Regions from separate parts of the Oceanobacillus sp. FSL K6-2867 genome, predicted to be linked through region 2. Evidence: riboswitches for the same ligand, from Rfam matches in the RefSeq annotation. Region 2 holds a riboswitch; each other region holds the start of a gene.

Evidence for each region. Region 2 has a riboswitch for S-adenosylmethionine ahead of ssuE (NADPH-dependent FMN reductase). Riboswitches for the same ligand answer to the same signal wherever they lie in the genome.
Region 1: another riboswitch for S-adenosylmethionine. It lies ahead of metK (methionine adenosyltransferase); the one in region 2 lies ahead of ssuE (NADPH-dependent FMN reductase).
Region 3: another riboswitch for S-adenosylmethionine. It lies ahead of NSQ77_RS02865 (acetyl-CoA C-acyltransferase); the one in region 2 lies ahead of ssuE (NADPH-dependent FMN reductase).
Region 4: another riboswitch for S-adenosylmethionine. It lies ahead of NSQ77_RS18260 (methionine biosynthesis PLP-dependent protein); the one in region 2 lies ahead of ssuE (NADPH-dependent FMN reductase).

Annotation. Positions count from the first base shown of each region.
Region 1 covers NZ_CP150144.1:486,537-494,123, reverse strand. Annotated here, with positions in the region: gene NSQ77_RS02245 (ABC transporter ATP-binding protein) at 1-409, opposite strand, end outside; gene NSQ77_RS02240 (ABC transporter substrate-binding protein) at 423-1,412, opposite strand; gene pckA (phosphoenolpyruvate carboxykinase (ATP)) at 1,659-3,245, opposite strand; SAM riboswitch class I at 3,445-3,553, shown strand; gene metK (methionine adenosyltransferase) at 3,906-5,102, shown strand; gene NSQ77_RS02225 (DUF4181 domain-containing protein) at 5,204-5,653, shown strand; gene NSQ77_RS02220 (gamma carbonic anhydrase family protein) at 5,693-6,217, opposite strand; gene NSQ77_RS02215 (tetraprenyl-beta-curcumene synthase family protein) at 6,303-7,388, shown strand; gene NSQ77_RS02210 (DUF1801 domain-containing protein) at 7,381-7,587, shown strand, end outside.
Region 2 covers NZ_CP150144.1:3,477,182-3,484,768, forward strand. Annotated here, with positions in the region: gene NSQ77_RS16770 (response regulator) at 1-131, shown strand, start outside; gene NSQ77_RS16775 (SLC13 family permease) at 211-1,884, shown strand; gene NSQ77_RS16780 (hypothetical protein) at 2,086-2,409, shown strand; gene NSQ77_RS16785 (LLM class flavin-dependent oxidoreductase) at 2,470-3,846, opposite strand; gene ssuE (NADPH-dependent FMN reductase) at 3,879-4,430, opposite strand; SAM riboswitch class I at 4,672-4,779, opposite strand; SAM riboswitch class I at 4,907-5,013, shown strand; gene NSQ77_RS16795 (LLM class flavin-dependent oxidoreductase) at 5,103-6,158, shown strand; gene NSQ77_RS16800 (alpha-L-glutamate ligase) at 6,176-7,129, shown strand; gene NSQ77_RS16805 (O-acetylhomoserine aminocarboxypropyltransferase/cysteine synthase family protein) at 7,414-7,587, shown strand, end outside.
Region 3 covers NZ_CP150144.1:616,939-624,525, forward strand. Annotated here, with positions in the region: gene NSQ77_RS02860 (sodium:solute symporter family protein) at 9-1,520, opposite strand; gene NSQ77_RS02865 (acetyl-CoA C-acyltransferase) at 1,755-2,921, opposite strand; SAM riboswitch class I at 3,021-3,128, opposite strand; tRNA gene NSQ77_RS02870 (tRNA-Val) at 3,297-3,369, shown strand; gene NSQ77_RS02875 (hypothetical protein) at 3,581-3,853, opposite strand; gene NSQ77_RS02880 (hypothetical protein) at 4,142-4,702, shown strand; partial or broken gene NSQ77_RS02885 (IS5/IS1182 family transposase) at 4,845-5,052, shown strand; gene NSQ77_RS02890 (hypothetical protein) at 6,175-6,414, opposite strand; gene NSQ77_RS02895 (hypothetical protein) at 6,768-7,121, opposite strand; gene NSQ77_RS02900 (topology modulation protein) at 7,163-7,587, opposite strand, start outside.
Region 4 covers NZ_CP150144.1:3,784,673-3,792,259, reverse strand. Annotated here, with positions in the region: gene NSQ77_RS18270 (DNA topoisomerase) at 1-1,967, opposite strand, end outside; gene NSQ77_RS18265 (hypothetical protein) at 2,533-2,682, shown strand; SAM riboswitch class I at 2,834-2,945, shown strand; gene NSQ77_RS18260 (methionine biosynthesis PLP-dependent protein) at 3,020-4,138, shown strand; gene metC (cystathionine beta-lyase) at 4,135-5,319, shown strand; gene dacB (D-alanyl-D-alanine carboxypeptidase/D-alanyl-D-alanine-endopeptidase) at 5,451-6,812, opposite strand; gene NSQ77_RS18245 (YjcZ family sporulation protein) at 6,984-7,085, shown strand.

The DNA.
Region 1 (7,587 bases), 1.4 Mb from region 2:
CCGAAAGCTCACTTGGATATTTCATCTGGACATCCTTGAGTCCCACTTCATTTAATAGTTGAACTGCTTTTTTTTGCAGTTCATCTGACAGTTTATGATTGATTTTCGGTCCGAGTAAAACATTATCCAGGATTGTTTTCCATGGAAATAAATAATCCTGCTGAAGCATGTAGCCAATTTCCATCTCAGATTCAGTGGTAGGCTTCCCTTGCAGTGAAACCAATCCTTCTGTTTGCTGGATAATTCCTGCGATAATGGAGAGCAGTGTTGATTTACCACAACCGCTCGGACCAAGCAGGGAAATAAACTCACCTTCTTTAACCGAAATGGAGATGTTGTCGAGTGCCTTCGTATAGCTTACTTTGGAAAAATAATGATGGGAGACATGGTCCAACGTCAGAAATGACACAAAATCCCCTCCTTTAATCAGACATAACTCTTTCAGCGTAATCCGTGTTTACTAAATCTTTGTGCGGAACATCTGCTGGAAGTTCGCCAGCTTCATCCATAATTGCTTTTAAATTTTCCCATTCCTCTTCATCTAAAATTGGATCAGTAGCGAAGGAACCTTGACTTTTGTAACGATCAATCGATGCCGCAAGCATATCTAAATCGGTGTCTTCAAAATAAGGTTCAATGACTTTAGCAATTTCTTCTGCACTATTTTCCTCCACCCATGTTTGCGCTTTATAAATCGCACGAGTGAATTTCTCAACAGCCTCGTCATTTTCTTCCATGAAGCTCTGTTTCGTCATGAAGACTGTATATGGAACTTTTCCAGATTCCTCACCAAAAGATGCGACAATATGTCCTTGGCCTTCTTTTTCAAAAATACTCGCCGTTGGCTCGAATAGTTGAACATACTCATAATCACCTGAAGCAAATGCGCCAGGGATATTGGCAAAATCAATATTTTGTACGAGATGCAAATCTTCGTGTGGATTGATTCCATGATCTTTTAGAACGTATTCACCAACCATCTGTGGCATTCCACCAACACGCTGACCTAAAAAATTACTGCCTTCTAAATCCTCCCACTTGAAATCAGGCTGTGGTTCTTTTGCCACTAGAAATGTCCCGTCTGTCTGAGTTAACTGCGCAAAGTTAATTGCATAATCTTTAGAGTTTTGCGCATAAACATAGATGGAAGTTTCCGATCCGACCAGCGCAATATCTGCTCCACCGGAAAGCAATGACGTCATTGTCGTATCTCCACCCCATGTCGTCTGCAGCTCTACCTCCAGTCCTTCCTCCTCAAAAAAACCTTTTTCAAGTGCTACGTATTGTGGTGCATAAAAGAGAGATCGGGTGACCTCTGCTAAGCTGATTTTTGTTGTTTGCCCTGAATTACATGCAGAAAGGAAAATGAGTAAAACAACTGCGACAACAGCACCAAATTGAATTTTTCTCATACATTTCGTTCCTTTCAAAATATGTGATTATTTATCAACACAGTTTATGCGGAAATTGAAAAATGTGTGAATGCCCAGTTGGAGAGGAATGAGGTAGTCTTTTTAAGACTGTTTTAGGAGAAAATGCTATTGAGAGAAAACCTAAATAATGATGCAGCAACATAAAAATGCCAGCCTGACAAAGTAGGCTGGCTAATACTATTCATATTAGTGAATCCTTTTGGGATGAGTAAACAAATTAATTATTTATTCTTTGTAAATCGGACCTGCTTTTTTTATTGCTTCACTAGCATTTTCAAATTTCTGGAAATTATCATGGAATTTTATTGCTAGTGATTTTGCTGCTTCTTCATATGCGGTTCGGTCTTTCCACGTTTTTTTCGGAATTAGCACTTCATCTGGAACTCCCGGAACGTGCATCGGAATTTCTAATCCAAAAATCTCATCTTTTACGGTTTCCATTGAATTCAGCTCGCCTTCTAAAGCAGAGTGAATCATTGCCCGTGTATAAGAGAGTTTCATCCGGTTGCCAATGCCGTAAGATCCGCCAGTCCATCCCGTGTTAACCAAGAATACATTTGAATTGTACATATCAATTTTATCGCCTAGCATTTCAGCATATTTTGCTGGAGCCAGAGGTAAGAAAGGTGAACCAAAGCAGGCTGAAAAAGTTGCTTGTGGTTCGGTTACACCGCGCTCCGTACCAGCAAGTTTACTCGTATAGCCGCTTAGAAAATGATACATTGCCTGCTCTTTTGTTAATTTACTGATGGGCGGGAGTGTCCCAGAAGCATCTGCTGTTAAAAAGATGATTGTGTTTGGATGACCAGCAACACTTGGTGAAACAATATTATCAATATTTTCCAGTGGATATGCAGCACGCGTATTCTCCGTTAATGTTGTATCATCGTAGTCGGGAATTCTTGAATTTTCGTCTAAGACAACATTCTCAAGTACTGATCCATAACGTATAGCGTTAAAGATTTGCGGCTCTTTTTCCTCTGAAAGGTTAATACATTTTGCGTAGCAGCCACCTTCAATATTGAACACGCCATTTGGACTCCAGCCATGCTCATCATCTCCAATTAGACGGCGGTATGGGTCAGCAGATAATGTTGTTTTTCCTGTGCCGGAAAGACCAAAGAAAAGTGCTACATCTCCTTCAGGACCAACGTTTGCCGAGCAATGCATGGATAAGATATCCTGCTTTGGCAGCAAGTAATTCATTACAGAGAAAATAGATTTTTTTATTTCACCAGCATATTCTGTACCTCCAATTAAAACGACACGCTTTTTAAAGGAAATTAAGATAAACGTTTCCGAATTGGTTCCATCTACAGCTGGGTCTGCTTTAAAATTTGGAGCAGAAATAACTGTAAACTCTGCTTGGTGATTGTTTAACTCTTCATCTGAAGGGGTGATAAATAGCTGACGTGAAAAAAGGTTATGCCATGCGTATTCATTAATGACTTGAATTGGCAAACGGTAATTTTTATCCGCCCCAGCAAACCCTTTAAACTGATAAAGCTCATCTTTTTCTTTTAAATAATCAATTACTTTTCTGTAGAGATTATCAAATGCTTTTTCTTCAATTGGGCGGTTTACCTTTCCCCAGTCAACAAAATCTGCACAAATTTCATCTTTTACAATAAATTTATCTTCCGGTGAACGACCAGTATATTTACCGGTAGTCGCTCGAATTGCCCCAGTTGAGGTAAGGCTTCCTTCTTCGTGACTTAAAATCTTTTCAACTAATTGTGCTACCGACAAATTAATATGCATATTATTGTGCTCGTTTAACTCTTTAATTAGTGATCTTTCCACTGTTTTCATATCATTATCTCCTGCCTTTTTAAGAATATCATCTGTTTATGACAACATTTATTTTCTTAAGTTGTTTATTAGTATAACACATTTAAATTATTAGTCCATACTATTTAAAGATAATTTATAAAAATATATGTTGACCCATCATTCCAAAATAGTTGACACCACCAGCTACTTTCGTTAGTCTTAAGATTGAACGGATACTCTCTTATTCAGAGTTGGTGGAGGGACAGACCCGATGAAGCCCAGCAACCATCACGTGATGTGAAATGGTGCTAACCTGATGCAAGGAACAATTCCTTGAACAATAAGAGCGAAAGGCCAGTATACCCTTTCCTCATGTCTTTGAAGGAAAGGCTTTTTTGTTTTTCGCAAATAGGAAAAGTATAAGACTCATAATTTGCATTAGTGCAACTTAGGCATTTGCCTAAAGACTTGGACTCCAAAGTATAAGGTTTTCTAAGATAGCAAAATACGTTTTCGTAAGAATTCCTTTTACGAATACCAAGTTTTCTAATAGAGAAGTTTTATATAAAATAATATTCATTGAAATTCGATTCACCTGGTCAGCGGGAAAAGTTTTACCTTTTGAAGGTACTTTGAATAATATATGTAGAACATTTAAATTAGAGTTCCGTAACATACAATAAAGGAGAGTTTAGCCTAATGGCTGTAAATCGACGTTTATTTACTTCAGAATCAGTAACAGAAGGTCATCCAGACAAAATGTCAGACCAAATATCAGATGCAATCCTTGATGAAATATTAAAAAAGGATCCGAATGCACGCGTTGCGTGTGAAACAACAGTTACAACTGGGTTAGTGTTAGTGGCAGGTGAAATTTCCACAAGCACATATGTAGATATTCCTGCAATTGTGAGAGAAACGATTAAAGGAATTGGCTATACTCGAGCCAAATATGGTTTTGACTCGGAAACATGCGCAGTTATGACGGCGATTGATGAACAATCCGCAGATATTGCTGGTGGAGTTGACACTGCACTAGAAGCCCGCGAAGGGAAAATGAGCGAGGATGAAATTGATGCAATTGGCGCGGGAGATCAAGGTTTAATGTTTGGTTTTGCTTGTGATGAAACCAAAGAGCTTATGCCATTGCCAATTTCACTAGCCCACAAGTTATCGAAACGCCTTGCTGATGTAAGAAAAGAAAACATTGTAGACTACCTGCGACCGGATGGTAAAACACAGGTTACCGTAGAATACGATGAAAATGATCAGCCTGTTCGAATCGATACGATTGTTATTTCAACGCAGCATCACCAAGATATTACAAGGGATCAAATTGAAAAGGATATGATCGAGCATGTTGTTCGTGCCGTAGTTCCTGCTGATCTCTTGGATGAAAAAACAAAGTATTTCATTAATCCAACTGGTCGCTTTGTTATTGGTGGGCCACAAGGGGATGTGGGACTTACTGGACGCAAGATTATTGTTGACACTTATGGTGGATATGCACGTCATGGCGGTGGAGCATTTAGTGGGAAGGATGCTACAAAAGTAGACCGTTCTGCTGCATATGCCGCACGCTATGTTGCAAAAAACATCGTTGCTGCAGGACTTGCCAAGTCATGTGAAGTTCAATTGGCATACGCGATTGGTGTGGCGGAGCCTGTATCCATTGCAATAAATACATTTGGTACAGGGAAAGTGAGCGAAGAAACACTTGTAGCTGCGATTCGTAAATTATTCGATCTTCGCCCAGCTGGAATTATTCGGATGCTTGACCTCCGTCAACCGGTATTTAAAGATACTGCTGCATATGGCCATTTTGGCAGAACGGATGTTGCATTTTCATGGGAAAAAACGGATAAAGTTGATGAGTTGCTTGCATTGACGAAATAATATATATTGCTGTACAGCTCTATTTGAGTCGTACAGCTTTTTTTAGCTGATGGAATCTTGGCGGGTGTACGATTTATAGTATGGAAAGAGGAGAATGTTTAATGTACTACTATGAAGATAACAGTGGGCTGCTGCTGGATATAGTCATACTAATCGGTGTATTTTCACTAATTATTTTTATATTTAATTCAATCATGAGAAAGCTATTGAACGTAAAGCGTCCGAAATGGTTTTCTAATAATTATGTGAACAAAGTACATGAAAAGTATGATAAAAGGCTACGATTAACATCTGTTATCGTATACATGGTGGCTGGACTTTACTTCATTTTTACAACTAATAATATATCCTCGGATACTGATTTTGCATTGTATTTATTTGTACTTGGTATGGCCTTTACTGGTATACAGGAATTGTTCCGTGCATTTATGGAGTGGAAGTACTTAGAAGGAAAGAATGATTATCTGTTTACCCTCAGTCAGGTTATATTTATTATCACGCTTGTCATTGTCACCTTCAGGTCTGATTTCTTTGGTCTGTTAGCGCTGTAAATGAAGGAGCTTGAACTCTAATGACAAGCTCCTTTATGGTTAACGCCCCATATTTGTTTGTTCCTTATAATATTTTCCTTTTTCTACATAAGATTTACGAACCCGTTGCATTTCGGCATAGTCTGTTTCTGTCAGTTCACGTACAACTTTTGCAGGTCTTCCCATTACCAATGTATTAGGGGGGATTTTTTTTCCTGGGGGAACGAGACTTCCAGCAGCAACAAATGCATTTTCCCCGATTTCCGCACCATCCAAAATAATCGACCCCATCCCAATTAAAGCGTTTTTCCGAACGACAGCAGAATGCAAAGTAACTTGGTGACCGACTGTCACATCATCCTCAATCAAAAGTGTCTTGTCAGGACTTTGATGCAGCATGCAGAAATCCTGTATATTGACACGTTTCCCAATCCGGGTTGGGGCAACGTCACCGCGAATGACTGCCTTAAACCATACACTGGAATCTCCGTCAATCGTAACATCGCCAATGATAACAGCATCCTTTGCAATAAAAACTGTCTCGTGAATAGTTGGATAAATACTTTTATATGGTTCAATCATGATTACATCCCCTTGTTTTTGTTTTCCTAATGTATATGATGCTATAATTAGTATAGCAAATTTCACCGATTGGAACGGAGGAAAAGGATTGACAAAAGTACCAAGAAATGCGATTTCATTATTACGAATCGTGTTTAAACGAATCTTTCCAATGGTAGATGAAGAAATGGATTACTGGAAGCGCAGAGCAGAGCAGATACCGAATGATGAGTTGCGCACACAAGCACTTGCCAGCATGCAAGATAAACGATTTCACTGTCAAGGCGGGAGTGTCTATGCACTGCTTGCCGGGGAAAAAGGGAAAGAAGCAGTTCGCTTTATTGTGGCTTATCAAACGATCAGTGATTATTTGGATAATCTGTGTGACCGAAGCACTTCACTCGATCCAAAGGATTTCCGTATGCTGCATGAAGCAATGAAGGATGCTTTAACACCTGTGAATCCGATGAAAAATTATTATGAGCTGCGTGATGATCAAGCAGATGGGGGCTATCTAAGAGAATTAGTTCAAACATGTCAAGAAACTTTAAAGAGTGTTGAAGCGTTAGAACTAATTCACGGTCAGCTTCTAAGGCTGCAAGGATTATACGCAGATTTACAAGTTCATAAGCATGTGCAGGTAAAGGAAAGAATTCCACGATTAACGACATGGTTTGAAAAAAATAAAGATACGTATGAAAATCTCACATGGTATGAATTTTCCGCGGCAAGCGGCTCAACCTTAGGAATTTTTTGCCTTGTATCTTACGGACTTGGCGGAAAAGTGAATCCGACTGCAGCACAAACTGTTTATGATGGTTATTTTCCTTACATGCAGGGGTTACATATATTGCTTGATTATTATATCGACCAACTAGAGGATGATAACGAAGGAGATCTTAACTTTTGCAGTTATTATGAGAACTGGAATAAAATGAAAGAACGATTCCTTTATTTTATTGAAAAGACAAAAACAGATGTAAGCGGCTTGCCAGACCGAAAGTTTCATGAAATGATCCATCAAGGTTTACTTGGCTTATATTTAGGTGATAAAAAAATTAAATCAATTCCATATGGCGAAGAAATGAGAAAGTCATTGCTGCATGCTGGTGGAATTACTGCCAAAATGTTTAATTGGAATATAAGAGTGTATTATAAAACCGAGGGAAAGAGAGGGAAAATGGAAGATGTATGAGCAAAAAATGAAAGAAAATGATCGTGATGTTATTGCATTTATCGAGGATATTGACAATACAAAAAAGCGGGAAGATGCTTATAAACTGCTTGAAATCTTTACAGAAACAACTGGATATCCAGCTAAAATGTGGGGTACAACGATAATTGGATTTGGTTCTTATCATTATAAGTATGCATCAGGGCATGAAGGGGATGCG
Region 2 (7,587 bases):
AATACCTGCGTTTTTTTGAGGAAGAAAAATTAATCGAAACACAATTAATTTACCAAGTTTTAGGTCGACCTTTACAAAAATATAAAGCTACAATGGATGCGCCTCTTTTTTTAGAAGCTGGTTTCATTTAATTAAATAAACTAGACGTAACCTCTAGTTTAATGAATAATGTAGTAAACGCTTTCAAAAAAAGAAAAAGAGGTGGATATGATGAAGCAAGACTTTGTCCTTGTTTGGAACAGAATGTGGCAGCAGCATAAGAAAACAAAAGATGCGCTTAATGTGTTTGCTTATACTAAAAAAGACAGCCAAGCCTTAAAAAAGGAGTCAGGTGATTATAAACAACTGAATCAAAAAGAGGCTAAACCGCATAAAGCAAATGAGAAAAAACCTTACTCAAAAGGTCAACAGGTCGGATTAATATTAGGACCAATGTTGTTTGTGCTAACACTAATTTTCTTCTATCCAGAAGGTCTATCAACAGAAGGAAGGTTTGTATTAGCTTCTACTTTATGGATTGCTACTTGGTGGATTACTGAAGCAATTCCGATTCCGGTGACGTCCTTAATGCCCCTTATTTTATTGCCACTGACAGGTAGTATGGAAGGTTCTGAGGTTGCTTCTGCTTACGGAAATGACATTATTTTCTTATTTTTAGGTGGTTTCTTTATTGCAACAGCCATGGAAAAATGGGATTTACATAGAAGAATCGCCCTGTTTATCATTGCTGTTATCGGAACGAGTACACAACGGATTTTACTCGGATTCATGTCTGCTACTGCCTTTTTATCGATGTGGGTTTCTAATACAGCGGCGGTAATGATGATGATTCCAATGGCTCTTGCAATAACTGCACAAGTAGCTGCTACACTCAAAGGTCAAAAAGATGGATCAGATTTGCCGAAATTTGAAAAGTCAATGCTCTTTGGAGTTGGTTATGCTGGGACGATTGGCGGCTTTGCGACCTTAATCGGGACACCTCCAACTATAATACTTGCCGGACAGGTGAGAGAACTCTTTGGTATCGAAATTTCCTTTGCATCATGGATGTTGTTTGCAGCACCACTCATGATTATAGTCCTGCTTAGTACTTGGTATTATTTAGCGAAAATTGCTTTTAAGATTAATCTTAAACACATACCGGGCGGAAAAGAACTAATCCAAGATGAGAGAAAGAAGCTTGGACAAATTTCCTATGAAGAAGGCGTTGTTTCAGCTGTCTTTGTTTTTGCCGCTTTTATGTGGATTTCAAAAGATTTTTTCTGGAGTGGAGAAGGTGCACTGATTTACCAATTGCCAGGAATTTCAGATGGGATGATTGCTATGATGGCAACTATTCTATTATTCTTAATCCCTGCGAAAGCGAGTCCGCGTGTACTCGAGTGGGCTGATTCGAAAGACATTCCTTGGGGTGTGTTGCTATTATTTGGTGGGGGGCTTGCAATTGCAGCAGGTTTCCAATCAAGTGGCTTATCCGGCTGGTTAGGGGAACAGCTTACAATACTTGATGGTCTCCATATCTTTTTCATTATTGCTGGTGCAACTATCTTAATTATGATGTTAACCGAAATTACATCTAATACTGCAACAGCCACTATGATCATGCCAATTTTAGGTGCTTTAGCTGTGGCAATTGATGTTCACCCGATTGCTTTAATGGCACCTTGTGCGATTGCGGCGAACTGTGCATTTATGCTGCCTGTTGGAACGCCTCCAAATGCGATTATATTTGGTACAGGGAAATTGAAAATCATTGAAATGGTAAAAACCGGATTCTCCTTAAATGTGTTTTCAACGTTGCTCATCGTTTTATTTGCATATTACATGTTACCACTTGTGTTTGGCATTGATTTGACATCCTTCCCAGAAGGATTATTAAAATAAAGTAATGATACTGGTTAATTTTGAAATGGGTAAAAATCCTTCTAAGACAGTAAAATCTTAGAAGGATTTCTTTATGTATTTAAATCAGTTTTAGAACTATATAAATACTGGCTATGCACTTTTTATAATTGATTCTATGTATATTTTCACTCAAAATAGCTGAAATTATAACTGCGTAATTTTAAATGAGTGGGTGCCTAGATGAAAAAGTTTATTTTGGCTGTCGTGCTTCTCCATGTAATTGCTTCAACAGCAAATATTCATGCAATCACTGCGGAAGAAATAGAGCGTGAGAATCATAATCAGGAATCATATCATAATTGGGTAGAGTATAGTACAGACACAACAGTACTTAAAGTAGATTCCCATGAGGGTTCATATATGAAAAACCTACTTAGATATTCATATGTGTGTGATATTTCCCATAAAATAAAAACAGTTGTTTATTACTGTGATGAGCATGATCATACGAAATCCGAAACATTTTTGGAAGAAGTAATACATAGTGAGGGGCATAGACATTGAACGGTATACTCGCCACTAAAAAAGCATGCCTATATTAAAATGGCATGCTTTTTCTAGTGATTACTGGTTTGTAAGCAAATGGTTTTGTCTTCCTCGATGTGAGTTCAGCAGCCTGTCGCCTTTTCGAAATAAATTATCTCTTAAGGTAGTTCCTTTATATTTAGTTTGGACGAGCCCTCTTTCCTGTAAAACTGGTACAACAAGATCGACAAAATCTATAAATGACCCTGGAGTAAGTGCATAAGCAATGTTAAATCCGTCTACACCGGCTTCGTTTATCCAGCGCTCCATCTCATCAGCAACCTGTTCAGGGGTGCCGATTGCAGTTGCACCCATCCCACCGATGCCGATGCTCTGGATAACATCTTCTACTGTGGAAGGTCGATCAGGATGAATTCTTGTGAAATTTTCCAGAGCCGAGCGAATCGAATCATTTTCAATATAACTGATTTTCTGGTCTTTTTCATATGTGGATAAATCGACACCAGTCCACCCGCCGAATAGCGCTAATGCACCTTCTGCACTTATATATTGTTGATAGTCATTGTATTTTTCTTTAGCCTCTGCCTCCGTTTTTCCAACAATTGGTACAAACATTGTCAGAATTTTAACTTCATCTTTTGACCTTCCTGCCTGCTCGATATCTTTGCGCAATTTATCTACGGTTGCTTTTGCTGTTTCAATCGTTGGAGCACCAATGAAAACAAGCTCTGCATTGTTTGCAGCAAATGCGCTCCCTTTTTTGGATGCACCAGCTTGGTAAAGAACAGGGGTGCGCTGTGGGGAAGGCTCACATAGGTGTGCACCAGGGACTTTGAAATATTTCCCAGTATGATTAATATTATGAACTTTATTTGGGTCTGTATAAATACGGTTTTCTTTATCAAGTTTTACCGCATCATCTTCCCAGCTTTCTTCCCAAAGCTTATAACACACTTCCAAATATTCATCAGCAATGTTATAGCGTTCATCATGATTAATCTGATCTTCCAATCCCATATTAATGGCAGCGCTTTTTAGGTAAGAGGTAACAATATTCCAGCCGATACGTCCATTTGTTAGATGGTCCAATGTACTGATTTTACGTGCAAACGTATATGGGTGCTCATGTGTAACAGAGGCAGTTATTCCAAAACCAAGATGCTTTGTAACTGCTGCCATATAAGGAACGATTAAAAATGGATCATTAACTGGAGATTGGACCCCATTTTTTACTGCAGCATCACGGGAATTGCCATATACATCATACGTTCCTAGGACGTCTGCGATAAATACCGCGTCGAATCGTCCTTTTTCTAATGTTTTTGCAAGATTAGTCCAATACTCACTATCCTTGTAACGATGGGATTGATCATCAGGGTGTGCCCATAATCCTGGTGATTGATGTCCAGGAGTATTCATATCAAAGGCGTTTAAAAAAATACGTTTAGCAGTCATATTAGTTCTCCTTTTATAATTTTTTAACAACCCTAGTACGTGACAGCTTCTCTTGCAGCTGAATTATTTATAAGCTGGATAAAGTAATAAAGCTGCTTCTTTGTTCGTTGCAAAATATCATCATCAATTATTGGAAGAGATTTCTGCTTATCAATTTGTCTGTCCAGCAGGTAAAGACCTTTTAAATTATGCGCTTTTAGTGTAGCGAGAACTGGCTTTAAGGTATATTCTACAGCGAGTAAATGGGAAGGACTTCCGCCTGTCATAAGCGGAAGTACTGGCTTATGCTTCAGAATGTCCTGCGGCAGTATGTCAATTAACGCTTTCAGCACACCGGAATACGCACCTTTATACACTGGAGATCCAACGATAAGTCCTTTGGCATTCTGGATTTTGGCTGCAATTTCTTTAACAGATGAACTATTGAAATTCCCTTGAAATAAATCTTCATATGGTACGTCTTTTACGGAAATGTGGGTTACTGAAAATTGCTCGCTTTCTAATAAAGCACCTAAATATTTGAGCACCTGTTCAGACCTCGAAAATTCAGATGGACTACCAGACAGGACAATAATTTCACTCATGTAAACATTCTCCTTTTGCTTTTTATTTGAACTATGCGAAACACCTGTAATATCGTACTTAAAAGAAACTGCGGATTATCTTCTCGATCGTTTTCTTCAAGTATGTGCAATAATTGCTGTCAAGGATTGCACATTAGTTTGCAGTTAATATTTAATTAGTACATACCAAATTTTTAATACGGCCAAAAAACCCCCTTTTCTTCTAAAAAGAGAAAAGAGGGTATACTACATCATTTATCAGCTCTTATCTCTCAAGAAAAAATCTCGCTGGAATTAGCACCTTTCTAATAATAATTAGGGGTTGCTGAAGCATCATAGGGCCAGTTCCCTCAGCTTCTCTTGATAAGAATTTTTAATTGTTGGATATATTCTAATATATCAAATCATATAAGTCAACTAAGAATTATAAGAATTAATTGATTGACATTTCGTAAGTTTTATATTATTATTCAACCAACAACTTTATTATTTGATTTATCTTATCACGAGAGGTGGAGGGACATGGCCCAAGGAAGCCTCGGCAACAGGTTCTTATAAGAATACTGTGCTAATTCCATCAAGCAGACTGCTTGAAAGATAAGAAAGAGCATACATAGATAACATGTAAAACCTCTATTCTTATCTTAGAATAGAGGTTTTTTTGCTGAACAGAGATAAGGGGGAGATGGAAAAATGAAATATGGATTTTGGTTACCGATTTTTGGCGGATGGCTAAGAAATGTAGAAGATGAAAACATGCCACCGACATATGGTTATGCCAAGGAAGTCATTCAGCATGCTGAAAAGTTAGGCTATGATACAACATTAATTGCTGAACTATATTTGAATGATATTAAAGGGATTGAAGCTGATTCAATTGAAGCATGGACGACAGCGGCCGCACTAGCAGCAGTTACCGATAAAATTGAAATTATGACCGCGGTCCGTCCAGTATTTCATAACCCGGCAGTAACGGCAAAAATGGCTGCAAACATTGACCGTATCAGCAATGGCCGTTTCACTTTAAATGTTGTCTCTGGCTGGTGGGAGGAAGAGGCAAAGCAATATGGCGGAGAATTTACAGAACATAATGATCGCTATAATCGTACAAGTGAGTTTTTAGAGGTTTTAAAAGGACTATGGACAACAGAAGACACATTTTCTTATGATGGAAAGTTTTATAACATTGCAAATACGAATTTATCACCAAAGCCAATTCAGCGGCCGAATCCTATTTTATATGCTGGTGGTGAGAGTGAAAAAGGAAAGCAGGTTATTACTTCCTATTGTGATGCATATGTGATGCATGGCGGTACAGTGGAAGAAGTTAAGACTAAAATTGAAGATATGAAGGAACGCAGAAAGAAGGCTGAAAAAGAAGCATTGCAATCATTTAGTATGGCTGCCTATGTCATTTGCAGAGATACGGAGGAAGAGGCACAGGAAGAATTAAAACGCATTACGACAGTTAAAGATGCAGCTGGTTATGCAGGAATGAAGGATTTTACTGCGAAGTCAGAGCTTGAACAACAGCTGAAATTGCAAGATTATTCAGTGTCAAACCGAGGCTTGCGACCAAACCTTGTTGGAACACCGGAACAAATTGCCAAGCGAATTTTAGCTTATGAAGAGGCTGGAGTAGATCAACTATTATTACAATGCTCGCCACAGCTTGAAGAGCTGGAGCGCTTTGCAAATCAAGTGATGCCAAAGGTTGAGGAAATACGAAAATCATTAACGAGTATTTAAGTTAGGGGAGAATAAAAATGAGTAAAATATATGTCATCCATGAAAATAATGAGTGGACTGAACATCTGCTGAAACGATTAGAAGAGCTTAATTTGCCTTTTGAAGATTGGTTGCTTGATAGCGGTAAGATTGATTTGAGCACAGCACCTCCAGAAGGGATTTTTTACAATCGAATGAGTGCTTCGTCACACACACGTGGAAATCGGTTTGCACCAGAATTAACGAATGCTGTTCTTGCATGGTTAGAGCATCATGGAAGAACAGTAATCAATGGAAGCCGTGCATTGCAGCTTGAAGTAAGCAAGGTTTTGCAATACCTTGAGCTTGAAAAGTATGGAGTTAAGACACCGAAAACAATTGCTGCTGTTGGAAGAGAGAATATTTTACAAGCAGCACAGGCATTTGAAGGGAAGAAATTTATAACGAAGCATAATCGTGCTGGAAAAGGACTGGGTGTTCAATTATTTAATTCTATAAGCGCACTGGAAAAATATGTGGATGGAGATACGTTTGAAGAGCCTGTTGATGGTGTTACATTACTTCAGGAGTATATCGAATCTCCTGAGTCCTATATTACACGATGTGAGTTTGTTAATGGGAAATTCCTTTATGCTGTGCGTGTGGATACATCGGAGGGCTTTGAATTATGTCCTGCAGATGCGTGTGCAATCGACGATCTTTTTTGTCCGGTTGGTGAGGAAAGTGAACAGCCGGCTAAATTTCAAGTTCGCGAAGGCTTTGATCATCCGGTACTAAAAAAATATGAACGTGTACTGGCAGCAAATAATATTCGTGTTGCAGGAATCGAATTTATTGAGGATAAGGATGGAAATATTTATACGTACGATATTAACACGAATACGAACTACAATAGTGATGCTGAAGCGAAAAGCGGCAAATACGGCATGCTGGAAGTAGCGAAGTTTTTAGGTGAAGAATTGGAGAAATTGGGAGAACCTGTCCGTAGTTAACCGTAGAAGAAATTAGGTTGAGTATTAGGATTGAGATTCAAGCGAAAATTTTATATCAACCATGGCTTATTAATGTGCAAAACCCAGTAAGCTAAATGCTTGGATAATAGTCTAGTGAAGGAATTAGTAATTTAATAGACCCCTTCTTAATGGAAGTGGGTCTGTTGTTGAGACGAAAACTTAGGGGAGTCTTATCATTTAAACCGAGTTTTTACATATGATTTATATGTTATTGGTTAAACATTTGCATAACAGTGGATTTTTAATAAAAGGAGTTAGGGATAATGTCAAATGAGTCATATGATCATCTTAAATTTAATACAATTGCCCAGCATGGAGGACAGTCGATTGATACACATTCAAAAGCAAGAGCAGTACCAATTTACCAAACAACATCCTATGGGTTTGAAAATATAGATCATGCTGCATCTCTTTTTCAAATGCAAGAGGAAGGATAT
Region 3 (7,587 bases), 1.5 Mb from region 2:
CCGGGAAACTACGATGATTTCTTAGAAACCGTAATAGATTCATGCTGATTGTCTGTAGCTCTCTGTGTGGCCAGGCACGTAACGATCATCACAACAAATGCGATAACTGAAGCAAAGAACATCGCTAAATAGATATTTCCAATAATACTTTGATTTGTAAATAACACATACAATACTGTACCAGTAATGACGGCAGCAATTGCTCCAGGCCCATTTGACTTTTTCCAAAAATATCCTAAAACAACAGGTGCAAGAATCCCACTGATTATTGCTGAAAAACTAAATTGAATTAAAATCGATAACGATTCAGGGCGCTCCAACGATATATATAATGTAGCTAAACCTGCAAATACCAGGGACACTTTTGCTACCTTTACGGCATTTCTATCTAAAACGTCTGTCGCAATCGGTTTCTTTGATAAAATTGGTGCTAATACTTTATAAAAATCGTTTCCGATACTAGATGTAATCCCCAAATAAAGGCTGTCTGTACTTGAAAGAATAGCTGTAATAATTCCTATTATGATAACTGCCGCAAGGATTGGTGGAAATGATTCAATCACATAAGCTGGAATCGCTGAATCGGCACTAGCCAATGATGGAAAAATCACTCGTGCTGCTAATCCTCCAAGAACCATTAAAGTTGAGATAAAAAATAGCACAACTCCTGCTGATAATGTAAATGGAGCAAGCTGCTCTTCACTTTCAAGCGACAATACTTTATTTAATAAATGTGGCATTAGCACAAAGCTAAATAATAAAAATTGCACGGCCATTATCGCTATTGCGCTATCATATGGACCACCAACTGATAAAAATCCAGTCAGATTCGGGTCAATAGCCCCTAATCTTTTTGTCAGCTCTCCAAATACATTCCATCCTCCCCCAATCGTCCAAAATAGCGAAACAAAAACAAGGATAGAAGTAGTTGCCATCAAAATTCCTTGAATACCGTCTGTGATAATCTGCGCGTAGGCACCACCAAGTCCAATGTATAGTATCGTGATCCCTACACCAATGATAATCCCCCAGAAATATGGGATGTTCAGGACCGACTCAAAGATTGTTGCAAGTCCAACATTTTGACCGACAATATAATATACATTGAATAAAATTAATACAGCTACAATGACTTGAAGCGCTTTGCTGTTGTATCTTCTTCCAAGCCATTCTGGCAATGTTGAAACACCACCAAACTTTTTGTTGTATCTCCAAAATGTTTTAGCGAATAATAGTAAACCAATCCACGAAACACCGAAACATCCTAACGTATACCAAAGTACGGATGTACCATATTCATAAGCAAGCCCGGGAACACCGATAAATAAATTGGCACTTGAATACGTGGTCGCAAAGCTTGCACCGACAAGTACGGGGCTTACCTTCCCACGAGCCGTTGCAAACCCAGCCATCGACTTGCTATGGCGCCCGCCTCTTTTGCCCATCCAAACAATATATCCAAAATAAACAACTAATATCATAATAATTGTCCAAATTAAAGAATCCGGTACTGTAGGCATCATTTATTCTCCTTTCCCTCTTTTGGATAATAATTTTTCCATATGATTAAACCAACTGCCCAGAATAAGGCAAGCAATATAAAATACGTTAATATCATGATTGTCATCCTCCTAATTACGTCATTCATTTAAAAATTCCGTTTGTAGAAATCTTCCGTCTATTATAGACCCACCTCGTCTAATACAAGGCGAACTGCTCACATACTGTTCCATAATTTATACTAAGTTTTGGCTTTACCAGCTTTTTGGAACTTCTATTAATAGAGCCATTCCCTGACCGCCGCCACCGCAGAGAGATGCAATACCTTTTCCACCACCACGGCGTTTAAGTTCTTTTGCAAGAGTTAAGGCAAGTCGAAAACCCGTTCCGCCAAGCGGATGACCAATTGCAATTGCGCCACCATTAACATTCACTCTTTCATAGCCAATTCCAAGCTCACGGCAGCTTGCGATAACCACACTTGCAAAAGCCTCATTGATTTCAAATAAATCAATATCGCTCAATGTTAGGTTCGTTTTCTCTAAAACTGCTTTGATTGCCTGGGCAGGCTTTGTATGTAGGCTCGTATCTGGCCCCGCGACTTCAGCCCAACCAAGAATACGAGCTAACGGCGCTTTACCAAGCTCCTCCGCTTTCTTTTCGGATGAAACAATGCCAACGCTTGCGCCATCTGTCATTTGCGACGCATTTCCCGCTGTGATTGTACCGTCGTCAACAAACGCCGGTCTTAATGTTGCTAATTTTTCTATGTTCGAATTGAGGCGAATGCCTTCATCGCTAGAGAAGGTTTTGCCTTTAAGTTTGATTGAAACAATTTCATCTTGCAGGCGACCTTTTTCCAGCGCTTCAGCAGCTCGTTCCTGTGACAACTGTGCGTATTGATCCTGCTCTAGTCTATTAATCTTAAAATCTTTATTTTTTAAATCCGTCAGCACCCCCATCGAATCATCTGCTAACGAGCACCATAATCCGTCGTTTATTAATGTATCCGTAAATTGCAGGGATCCCATCGACAGCTCCTTACGAATCGGAGCAGTGTACGGGGCATTTGTCATCGAGTCAAATCCACCAGTAATATATAATTCCCCTTCGCCAAAATGAATACGGCGGACAGCGTCGGAAATGGATGCTAATCCAGCTAAACATACATTGTTTAAAGTAACTGCAGGAACAGATAACGATACACCGGCATCCTTCGCAACTCTTCTAGCCGGATTTTGACCCTGCCCCGCTTGAAGCACCTGTGCAAGTATTGTCCCATCAGCTTCTTTTGCCTCAGGTACTCGTCTCACTAACTCTTTAACAGCTAAAGTTCCTATCTCTTTTGCCTCTAATCCAGATAAAAATCCTTTCCACTTCCCAAAAGGTGTTCTTACTCCTTCTAGAATCACCGTATTCATAACGCCTCATCCTTTCCTATAAATCTGCTCATTTTGTCCATAAAAAAACCCTCTTTCCAAAGAAAGAGGGTTGAAATCATAAACTATTGCGGATTCCCCCTCTTATCTTTCAGACATTTCTGTCTGTTGGAAGTAGCACCATTCCCCCTAAAGGGGCGGTTGCCGGGCGTCATAGGGCCAAATCCCTCAGCCAACTCGTGATAAGAGTAATCTGTTATTTTGTTTTATTGTTGAAATATATTCGTTTATTAAATTATTGCAATATTAACAGAACGCAAACAGAAGGTCAATAGTTATTTTGTAAACGTAACTAAACAGCTTCTATTGACAGCCTTCTATTTTGCAAGTATAGTTAAAGTTGAGAATAATACATACGATTCCGTAGCTCAGCTGGGAGAGCGCTACCTTGACAGGGTAGAAGTCGTTGGTTCGAGTCCAATCGGAATCATTCTAACACGTTGGTCTGTATCCCTTGTGTATCAAGGAGTACAGGCTTTTTTATTTTTCTTGTAGAGATTGGTTTTTCATCTGATTTTGGTTAGCAGTCACAGATCAGTTACAGGATTTTCTAGAGCCATTTCAAACATATCGGCAACATCCATAATTATTGTTGGGAACAAGGTGAGCGTGTATTCCATTTCATCAACCACTATAAAAAATTATGTTAGACGAAAAACTATAGCATAGATAGCTACTAATACTATGAGGATTTCAAGCAAGAATGATTTCTTAAATCTATTATGCATTTTGAAATTAAGAATCGATTGAAAAATAATTAATAACAATAAAAATGCACTTAAAAAATAAATGATAGTATTGCTAATGTCTATAAATGCTACAATTAGCAAAATTAAAGGACCAAACAACATTTTTATCTTCAATATATAATTATCTAATACTTCATATCTTTTTTTTTTATTATCTACAACCATTAAAATCCCCCCAAGTATATGTCAAATATATAGGAATAACATTATTTTAACAATAATAAATATAATCATCATAAAATTAATAATTACAGTTGACTTACTTAAACTATATTAAATTGCCTTTAATTAAGTAACAGCTTGATTAGTTGTTTTATTATTTCAGGCATAATTATTCACCCTAATTTTATAAATTCAAGACTTTCTCCCCATTTAATTTAATATATAAAATTGTTAGAATTATTAACGTATTGGAATTATCAAATTTTGTCAATTAATATGAGGAGGGTTTTTTTGAAAAAAGTTATCTTTATTATTTTGTCGTTTACTCTTATTTTTAGTGCTATGCCAATCAATATTTTAGCTGCAGAAATTCCTAGCGCTGATGGATTTAATGGAACTTCTCAAATACGAGGTCATCATGATCCTAAAGTCACGTGTTCTACTCAGAATGTTAGTCACGCAGAAGCAGAAGCAATAAGAAAAGCTGAAAGTGATCAGAAGGTAGCAGCTGTTGCTTTGGCGGTATTAGGATTTGCTTCTGTACAAGGAATTATTGCAAAATCCCTATCACAATCTATATCTTGGGTATCATCAAATAAAACAGCCACTTCAGTAATTGGCACCACAGTTTCTAGTTTTGGACTAGTTAGTGCTGTTGGAGATAACGGTTCAGATGTGGGAGCAGCAGGAAACTATGAGGTTTGTGAGTATAAACACTTAGTAGATACCAGAAGTAATCATTGGGATAGCTGGACTGACTATGCACACTATGCAGGACAAGTAATGTACAAGACAACTGACAATGATACAGGACGAGTATATTACTTAAATGCGAATGCAATTGCAAGATAGTAAAGCGGCTGGAACCCCCCCCCCAGAATTAAAAAGAGTGCTGCTCGCCAATAAGTTGAGGAGTTCCAGTATTTTTGCACGCAAAAAGGATACCTTCTGATAAAATTAAAGTTACCACACAATAATATATGGAGGTATCCTTATGTTTAAACATAATACCAGGAACCAAGTTTTTTGCCTTTAGATTTAGAAATGAAATTATAAGAAAATGATATTGCCCATGCGGTGAATGAAGTGGTGGAAACTATTCCGGATGAGGCATTCGTAGTATTCTTTCGTAGACAGGTTGTTCTGCTTACCATCCATGCATGATGATGAAAATGATTTTAGCTGCTTACACGCAATCCGTTCATATAACTTAATGCCGCTTTAACATTTAACTTCAATACGAAATACTATAAGATTAGTTTCAATTTTCCCTCTTTGCCCTTTATTTAAAAAAAGACCGCCCTATTGACGATCTCCTCGCTGTGTTAAAACCATATAGTTTAAGTACATTAGTTCATATATTATTTTCGATAACCGAACCATTATTGTCTGCATAGCTTTGTTGAGGTTCAGTTAGAATAATAAACTTATTTTTTCTCTAATATTGTTTATAATCCTTTGTCCTATATTTACCTCTGTAAGAGTAATATCCCACACCGCATTTGGATTGGTATCTTCGTTAATAATTTTTATTGTAAGGTCATTTACTCCATTTAAAGGGACTTGAAAAGAGACTTCCTGATTTTCTCCACTTTTAGCTGATAACCCAACCTCACACTACTCTCTTTGCTTGCAGCGTTAATTACATCGTCTGGTATTGCAAAATAGCCTGTTATGTTTTTATATTTGCCATCCAATAGATACGAGAATTCATTAACTTTTGTATTGTTTCTACTATACAGATTTATTTGAGGCCTAACCTCTTTTTGAGCTACTGTAAAGCTCGACAAGCTTTCATCCCACTGTACAGATCCACTTTTTTTATATCAAAAGCTACCAAACGAGAAATCATTTGCAGTGACTCAACTATTGTTATTGATAAAAAAGGTTAAAAATCGCCTTAAACTACATCGAAACAGGAGTGGGATGATTATCCCAAAAGGTATAAATGCTAAAAAATTCTCGTATTCAAAAAACTAGATTTGAAAGTATTTTCCCATGGGAAAAAGCAATGGAACCCTTTCAGGTACTTGATTAAATCGTAAGCCGGAGTTTTGCCTCATAGAACCTCTGTCAAAACCAAGATACAAGAAAAAAAGATCAAAGTTATATATAATGTTAAGAGCACAATTGTGCTTTTTCGCAAATTCCCTTGAAACATAATTACATCTTTTCTTTTCTGTAGGTGAATCTCATCATCCAACAGAATCCTTCTCTTTTCTTAGGCCCGGGAGGCTTGTGTGATTGTAAAACCTGTATTTCGTTTTGTAATAATTAAACGGTAAAATGAATAGGTCTAAATTTCTTCACTTTATTTATTGCCGCTACCCCTTACATCCGCAATCATATTCCTTAAACTTATATTCTTTGTACAACTTTAACTCCTTAAAGTCACTGGTATCTGATTCATAAATCTTAACTAAGGGAGCAACATCCGTTTTTGCGAGTTCCCTTATTTGCTGATCGATATCAATAGACAAATCTAATAGAAATTCGTTCATATCTTCATATATATTATTATGTTCGCAAACATCATACGTCACTGCAATATAATATCTAGTCATCATATCCCCCTAAATTCTCATAATTGCTCTATTAAGCAATTAAGCCTTCCTTAACTCTTGCTCCATTAGAACCATCCGTTTGATTAGAACGAAACATTTCATTTGCTCCAAAAGTATTTTTGTAAAACTCCACAGACTGTTCCAGGTTTGGTGTGAAAATAGTTACAGCCTGTATGAATTTTATATTTCCTTAATTACTTGAATGCTTCCATATCCTCCCCGTTTTTTGATATATCTTTATACTCCATTTAACCTGGACCCTATTAAACTCTTCTGCCATTTAGTAAAAAGATCGCCGTATTAACGATCTCCTTGTTGTGTTAAAGCACCAATATAAGAGTTTAAAGAAATTCTTAATTAAAATATGGGACCTTTTTAATTGTCAACAAATGCCCTTCTTCCAATAAAAGCTGTTTTGGATTAACAATCTTGTGTAACAATATATTGGATTTCCCCTGTACTTTTAGCTCAACTTTGTTCGAATTTAATAAGTTAGCTATTTGTATGGTACAAACTTTATAAGGTGCAGTGTGATTACGGATATACTGTAATAATGCCTTTAGCTCCCATTCTTTTTCAAGACTTAGTGTTTCAAATTGAACTGGATAATCGAATCCTGGAATAATATAATCTGTCTCCATGTAGTCAACGGAACCGTTACCTAATCCCATTTTCTTGTCCGATGCTAAATAATAGTAATGTGTCACTTTTTCGCCCCAATCCTGTATTTCTTTAGCTCTTACATCCGCTAGTTTAGGTTCAATCTTTCACGATTACTTATATTGTCTAAATAAGACTTAATTTCTTGTCTACCCTTTAAAATAATAATCTCTTTTCTAGAATCTATGGCTTGAAAGTCCTGAAATCGTTCAATCATTTTTCTTTTTCGAGGATAGTAAGTAGTAATTATAAACTTAATGAATTTCCAATCTAATTTTTCGTTACATCCATTTCCCATATCAGGTCGTGTTTTCCCGAAGTTCTTTAGCCATCGCTTAACAACACGATATAAACAAACGTATAATGGTAATTCCAAATAAATTATTGTGTCAGCGTGTTTTGCACGGATCTGAATAGTATTAAAATAGTTCCCTTCGATTATCCATTCCCCTTGTTTCACAATCTTCTGCTGTGCTTCTGAAAACTCTTCTGATGTGGCTTCTACCCAATTTG
Region 4 (7,587 bases), 310 kb from region 2:
GCAAACGTACAGCCTTTCTTCCAATTGCTGCAGCCAAAAGCTTTAAAGCCGTCTGTCACCTTGCCCCCACATTGTGGACAAGCTCCTAAAACTTCATTGGTTGCATGAGAGGAGGTTACCCTGTTAATAATAACATCCTCTGAACATTTAATTGTTTCAACCGACTCCGTTGTAAAATGAAAAACAAGTCGAAGGAATTCTTGCTTGCTCGCTTTTCCTTTTTGTATATCAGACAACGCTTTTTCAAGACGCCCAGTGAATTCCAAATCAAAAAGGTTTTTAACTGGAAAAGTTTCTACAAGCCGTTTGCCGAGCTCTGTACATAGCAAGTTTTTATTTTCCGTTGTTATATAGCCTACATCTTTCAGCTTTTTAATCGTTTCTGCCCTTGTTGCAGCTGTACCAATACTAAAGCCAGTTAAAATACTGCCCATCAGTTCTTCGCTTTCATCCTCTTTATAACTTTTGCCGCAAGTCTCCATTACTCGAAGCAACGTTCTTTCAGTATGATGCTTTGGCGGCTTCGTTACATGAGAAGTGACCTCAGATCTGATTAATTGAACGTAATCATTTAAGCTCACAAACGGAAGAATCGTATCTTTTGATTGCATTTTCTCTACCTTTTTCCAGCCATCAATGAGCTGTACCTTACCCTTTGAATGGAACACACCCGATAGGTCGTTTTCTAAAATTTTCGTGACTAGCTTTGTTTCCTCATATTCAGCTATTGGCATAAACTGCATTATAAAACGGTTTTTAATTGCTGTATAAACAATTCCTTCATCCGCTGAAAGTCGTTTCGGTTTTACATATGTCGGAATGATCGCACTATGGCTCTCCACTTTCGCGTTATTAAAGACCCGTTTTGTTTTCATAAATTTTATTTCCTCTTTATAAGGGAGCTCCTCAGAATGCACCTTTAATACATGGGCTGTTTTTGCAACCAGACTTTCTTCCAAGGCAATACTGGAGGTTCGCGGATATGTAATCAGTTTTTTCTCATAAAGTGATTGAGCCACCTTTAACACTTTGTCGGACGTCCATCCCTTATATTTACTCGTTATAAATCCCTGCAGATTTGATAAATTAAATAAAAACGGCGGGAACTCTTTTTTCTTCTCCACTTGTTTATCGGTAATTATTGCTTGCTTGTTTTGAATCAAATTGTGGACTTCTTCCAATACTTCTTTTTTCTTAAATTTTTCTTCTTTGTTAACTATATAGATTCCTTCATATTCATAGTTATCTGCTGTCTGAAACGTTGCAGTCAGTTTAAAATAATCCTCTGGCTTGAAATTAGCTATTTCTTGATCGCGATCATAGATTATTTTTAATGTTGGCAAGAGAACCCTGCCTATATTCAACGCCTTGCTTTTTCCTTGTTGGTATTTTAACGTTGCAACAGATGTCAGATTAATACCTATGACCCAATCGGCCCATTGTCTGCTAATTCCTGCATCTCGCAATGGCTGCATTGCGCTGTTCGGTTTAAGATTTTCTAACCCTTGCAGAACTTCATTCTGTGTCCATTCATTTAAAAGCAGACGATGCACAATGGCTTTCGGCTTCGTACCACCACGATAGATAATACTATCTCCAATCAATTGCCCTTCTCGATCATAATCACATGCTGAAATAATTGCCTCCACATCGTTTCTTCTCATTAGAGAGTGGATTATCTTTAACTGCTTTGCAGCTCCGCCATCTGTTCGTGCTCGATTTCGCGGATTGCTTTTCACTTTATATTTAAATTCAGAAGGGATAAAAGGAAAATTATCCATTTTCCAGCTTCGCATTTTACCATCATAGTCCTTCGCATCGTATAACTCTACAAGATGACCAAACGCCCAAGTGATCAAATAGTTATCTCCCTCAAAATAGCCATCTTTTTTTGTTTTAATTTTCAATGCGTCTGCAATATTTTTTGCGACGGATGGTTTTTCTGCAAGTATTAATCGGACTCCCATTTCGAATTCATCCCCTTTCCTTTTATGCCAAAGCCGTTCGTTTTTCTCTATTAACTCCTCTACTAGAAACATTCGTTCGATATCTCATTATGCCATAGATTGCCCTTTTTTTCTAATTGATTCCTATCCCGTATATGGCTTAGATTGGTTGGATGACCACTTTCTATTACGTTTTTATTTTAATTCAACCAATTTTAATTTTCTCTCTTATATGATATAAATGCTCTCAGCATTATTATGGTTAAAAAATACTTCTTTTCTATCTCCATCAAAATCATTTGCATAGACTGGGTCGGATTTTTTGCATACTTACATATTTTCAAAGCCAATTAGAATAACTTCCAATCCATAAATAAACTGCTGATCATAATCCGCATCTACAGTTAAAACCATCTGCAAATGGCAGCTCGATTGGCATGTCCTGATGTACTTCCTTTTTTAGGTTAACGAGTATTAATAATCCACCACCTGTATTTTATATAATACTTATAAATTACTCATGAATGGTTAAACTAGCTTCATTGGTGATATTAAATCACCGTGAATATTTACAGGAGGTGCGATGATGTCTGAGCAAAATAAAAATCGCAACAAGGATAAAGGAAAACAAAACAATCGCAATAAACATAATAAACAAGGTAATGATACGGAATTCGCTAGTGAAAACAGTGAATTTCTCAACTTAGACAATAAGAAAAACAAACGAAAAAGGTAGCAACAATACTAAAAGCTAAGTCATTGACTTCATCTTGACTTAGCTTTTTTGCTGTACAAAGATAAAAAGTGAAATCCCCCTTGCTTTTTTTATTTTTCTAATGTAAGGTATTACTAATATAATTTTGAAAAATTACATAAATCTATTTATATTCTTATCCAGAGAGACGGAGGGACTGGCCCTTTGATGTCTCAGCAACCAGCCGATAACGGTCCGGTGCTAATTCCAGTAAGCAACTATTCAAGTTGTTTAGAAGATAAGAAGAATGCTGTGCTATTAAGAGCAATCTTCTTATCGGAGGGTTGCTCTTTTTTAATTTTCTATTGGAGGCTAAAACATGACAAATAGCAGGTTACAAACGAAATTCGTACAGCTAGGGAATAAGAGTGATGAAAAAACAGGGGCAATTAATCCGCCCATTTATTTATCTACGGCCTATCAGCACAAAGGGCTTGGACAATCAACAGGATATGATTATACAAGAACGAAAAATCCTACTCGAACTATTTTAGAGGAAGGTATTGCTGACTTAGAATCTGGTGATGCAGGGTTTGCCTGTAGCTCGGGAATGGCAGCTATTCAATTAGTCCTATCTCTGTTCCGTACAGGTGATCATATCATTGCACCAGAAGACTTATACGGTGGAACCTATCGGATTTTCGAACAATATGCGGACACCTACCAGATTGAGACTACCTATGATACGTTTGAAACAATTGAAAAAACAGAGCAGTTAATCAATAAGCGTACGAAGGCTCTTTTTATTGAAACACCTACCAATCCTTTAATGCAGGAAATTGATATTCCTAGCTATGCAAAATTGGCACAGAAGCACAACCTTCTACTCATCGTTGACAATACCTTTTTAACACCATACTTACAACAGCCACTACAGCTAGGGGCGGACATTGTTGTCCACAGTGCGACCAAGTATATTGGCGGACATAATGATGTGTTAGCTGGATTAGTCGTTGCAAAAGGTGCTGAGACCTGTGAAAAGTTATCCCAAAATCATAATGCTACTGGTGCAGTCCTCTCCCCTGTTGATTCCTGGCTACTTATTAGAGGATTAAAAACATTAGCGCTCCGTGTAGAAAGACATGAGGGAAATGCACAAAGCATAGCAAGATTTTTAAAAGAACATCCAGCAGTTACGGATGTGTTCTATCCGAATAAGGGTGGCATGCTTTCCTTCTCTCTTAAAGAGGAACAGTGGGTGAATCCATTTCTATCAGCTCTAAATTTAATTGTTTTTGCCGAGAGTCTTGGTGGTGTAGAGAGCTTTATTACATATCCAACAACACAAACTCATGCGGACATACCAGAGTCGGAAAGAATTCGTCGGGGAATAAGCAATCATTTGCTCCGTTTCTCTGTAGGTCTGGAGCATATCGAGGATTTAAAAGCAGATTTACAGCAAGCTTTATCCAAATTCAACGAGGAGGGTGAAAAATGAATCAAGTGAAGCGGCATGTGGAAACGAAATTCATTCATGGATCACAGCGAGTTGCAGCAGGCTCTGGTGCAGTAAATACGCCGATTTACCTTTCATCTACTTTTCACCAAAACAGCTTTGATTCATTTGGTCCATTTGATTACAGCCGGTCAGGAAATCCGACACGTCAAGCATTGGAGGATAAAATTGCAGAACTTGAAAATGGGACACGTGGATTTGCATTTGCCTCTGGTATGGCAGCCATTTCTTCTGCGCTTTTATTGCTCTCTGCTGGTGATCATGTTTTAGTAACAGGGGACGTGTACGGCGGGACCTATCGTTTTGTATCAGAGGTTTTGAAACGATATCAAATTAATCATACCTTCGTCGATATGACTGATTTGGATGAAACAGCACGTGCTATTCAATCGAATACCAAAGCGATTTATATTGAAACGCCTTCCAATCCATGTATGAATATTACTGACCTTGCTGGGCTTGTAAAAATCGCGAAGGCAAACAATTGTCTTACGTTTGTTGATAATACATTTATGACACCCCTGTACCAAAACCCATTAGAGCACGGAGCTGATATCGTACTTCATAGTGCAACTAAATTTCTATCCGGGCATAGTGATGTGATTGCGGGATTAGCTGTTACTCGTGATGAATCCCTTGGGGAAAAGCTTGCTTTTATCCAAAATTCCTTTGGAGCGATTCTTGGGGCTCAAGATTCCTACCTATTACTACAGGGAATAAAAACGTTAGGAGCTCGATTAAATCAATCTAGTCAATCTGCACAAGTATTGGTTGACTATTTAAATGCACATCCACTCATTGAAAAAGTGTACTATCCCGGATTAACCTCTCACCCAGGACATACGATTCATCAAAGACAGGCAAAAGGAGCAGGTGCTGTCTTTTCATTTCAGTTGCCAAATCGGGAAATTGCCAAGGCATTTGTAGAGCATGTCCAGATTCCGGTTTTTGCTGTTAGTCTTGGAGCAGTGGAATCCATCCTGTCTTATCCGACAACAATGTCACACGCTGCAATGCCACAGGAAGAACGTGAAAAAAGAGGCATTACTGATGGATTATTACGTTTTTCAGTTGGGCTGGAATATACAAATGATCTAATTGCTGATTTTCATCAAGCCCTTCAAGCTGCTAAAAAGCACGTGGGTATAAGTATATCTGTGTAATGGTCTAGAATGGATTATTTCAATAATAGAATGGGCTCTGTCAATGTAAAATCGTTTAATAAAATATAGACAGAGCTCTTATTTATACAAAAAAGTTAAATAGGCTGTTTATCGAAAAGATAGTAGCATTATTATTGCTCGTTCCCCACGATTAATTTTACAATCTCATCTTCAATCCTCTTCCCAATCTCTTCATCAAGTAGATTATTGACCATAATGGAAAAAATCAGTTTCTCGCCGCTTGGTATATCAAGATAGCCTGATAATGTACTAACCCCTTCAATAGTTCCTGTTTTTGCTTGTACAGAAAGTGCCGGCATTCGATCTTGAAGTGTTCCGCCAATTATTCGGTCTTCATTCCCTGCAATTGGCAGGGAATGCAAGAAAACTGGAAACCAGTTCATTTTCTGCACCTCATACAATAATTGTGTTATTGCATTTGCCGGAATAAGGTTACTATGAGATATACCAGAGCCATCTTTTATTGAAAGCTGTGTCATATCAAGTCCAAACTTCGTCATCTCCTCTTTCAGAACTGGAATTCCCGCGTCCCAGCTCCCCTCCCCGCAGCATTTTCTTCCCATTTCTTTAATCAGCATCTCTGCTATTCCATTATTACTTAATTTCATAAAAGGAATAAGTATATCGGATAGCGGAACAGACTTCTTTGAGAAAAGTACAGCTGCATCGCTGGGGGTCTGTCCTAATTTTATTTCCCCATTCCACACTACTCCTTGACTAGCTAGCACTTGACTAAAAAGACTTAGGGTAAATTCACTTGCTCCCCACACAGACATCCATTGCTCAGTCGTTTCAGAATCATACGCAATCTTCCCTTTAATTGTGATTTGATTAACACCATGCTCACGCTCTATAACTAATTCTTCCTCTAAAGCTTTCTTTACTGTTATTGCTTCATTTGTAATAGCTACATAATCTGTGTTTGGTAATATGGAAATTGATGGTTTCTCCCCAATTTGTGCAGGTAATACTCTGATTAACACGGATCCTGTATTGTAATCGTTATTCGGTGAAACCGTGAGCGCCGAAACCTCTGAACCATAATAATATTGTTCATCTTTCCAAACTAAATCACGGGAAAGCCGTTCATGGTCATACCACGTATCATCCCCAATAATATCTCCTGTAATTTTCTGGATACCTTGCTGCTTTAGTTTTTCTGCAAACATCTCAAAATCTTTTAACAGTAAAGTAGGGTCACCTTGTCCAACTAGAAAAAGGCTGCCCTCAAGCTTATCGTCCTTTACCTTTCCATCCAATTGCAATTGTGTGGAAAACGTATAGTCCTCACCAAGTACATTTAAAGCTGCTGCTGCAGTTAAAAGTTTCATATTGGATGCTGGATGAAGTCGAAGATTATGATTATATTTATATAAAATCTCACCCGAAATAGCGGAACGAATACAAATACCAATTATCGCTCCCTTGAGATTTTCATTTGCTTCCATATAACGGTTTAATATCTTCACCATTATCTCCTCCTATTCTGACACATACTATTTCTACATGTATTCCATAAATCCCTTTCATTAATCACTTGCATTTTTTGTTTTATCTATTTATAAAATTTTAGTAATAGCGCCCTGCCAAAGTTTCATCCTCTTCATATACTAGGTGTACACGTGAAGAGGGAGGTGTAAAATATGAGTGAATATGGCGGCCGCGGCAATAGCAGCTTTGCTTTAATTGTTGTTCTTTTCATTTTATTAATTATCGTTGGAACATCTTATGGTAATTTCTACTAAAGATAGTCACGTAATATCAGTTGTATTCTCCCCTTTTTTTTCAACTTATTTTCTTTCCTCCTCTCATAAGATAACGGAACCTTGGAAAAAGGCTGGGACAAAAGTGGTTTAACATTGAAAGTATTTGAACGAACTACCACGGAAATATACATCCCGCATCCAGATGCGGCCGGTGATCACCTTGTGCTATCGCACTACGGAGATTCTCTAATTATTCTCCTCCCGCAGGAGTCTTGTATATTTCTTTCGCATTGTTCGTCCTGTACGTTAAACACTTTAGTGATGTCTCAGTCTCTTTTTTTGGGCGGTTGTCCTAATGAAGTACATACAAATCACCTCTCATATCCAAATCATCTCTTTACAATTTAAAAAATTATAAACTTCAGTGCGTTTCCAACAATGCAATTATTAAAATTCAAAAATATAGGACTTATTGTATTTTTAATGCAATTTAATCGCGTGCTATACTATATTCATCTATTTTTAAGTAAGGGGGATTAAA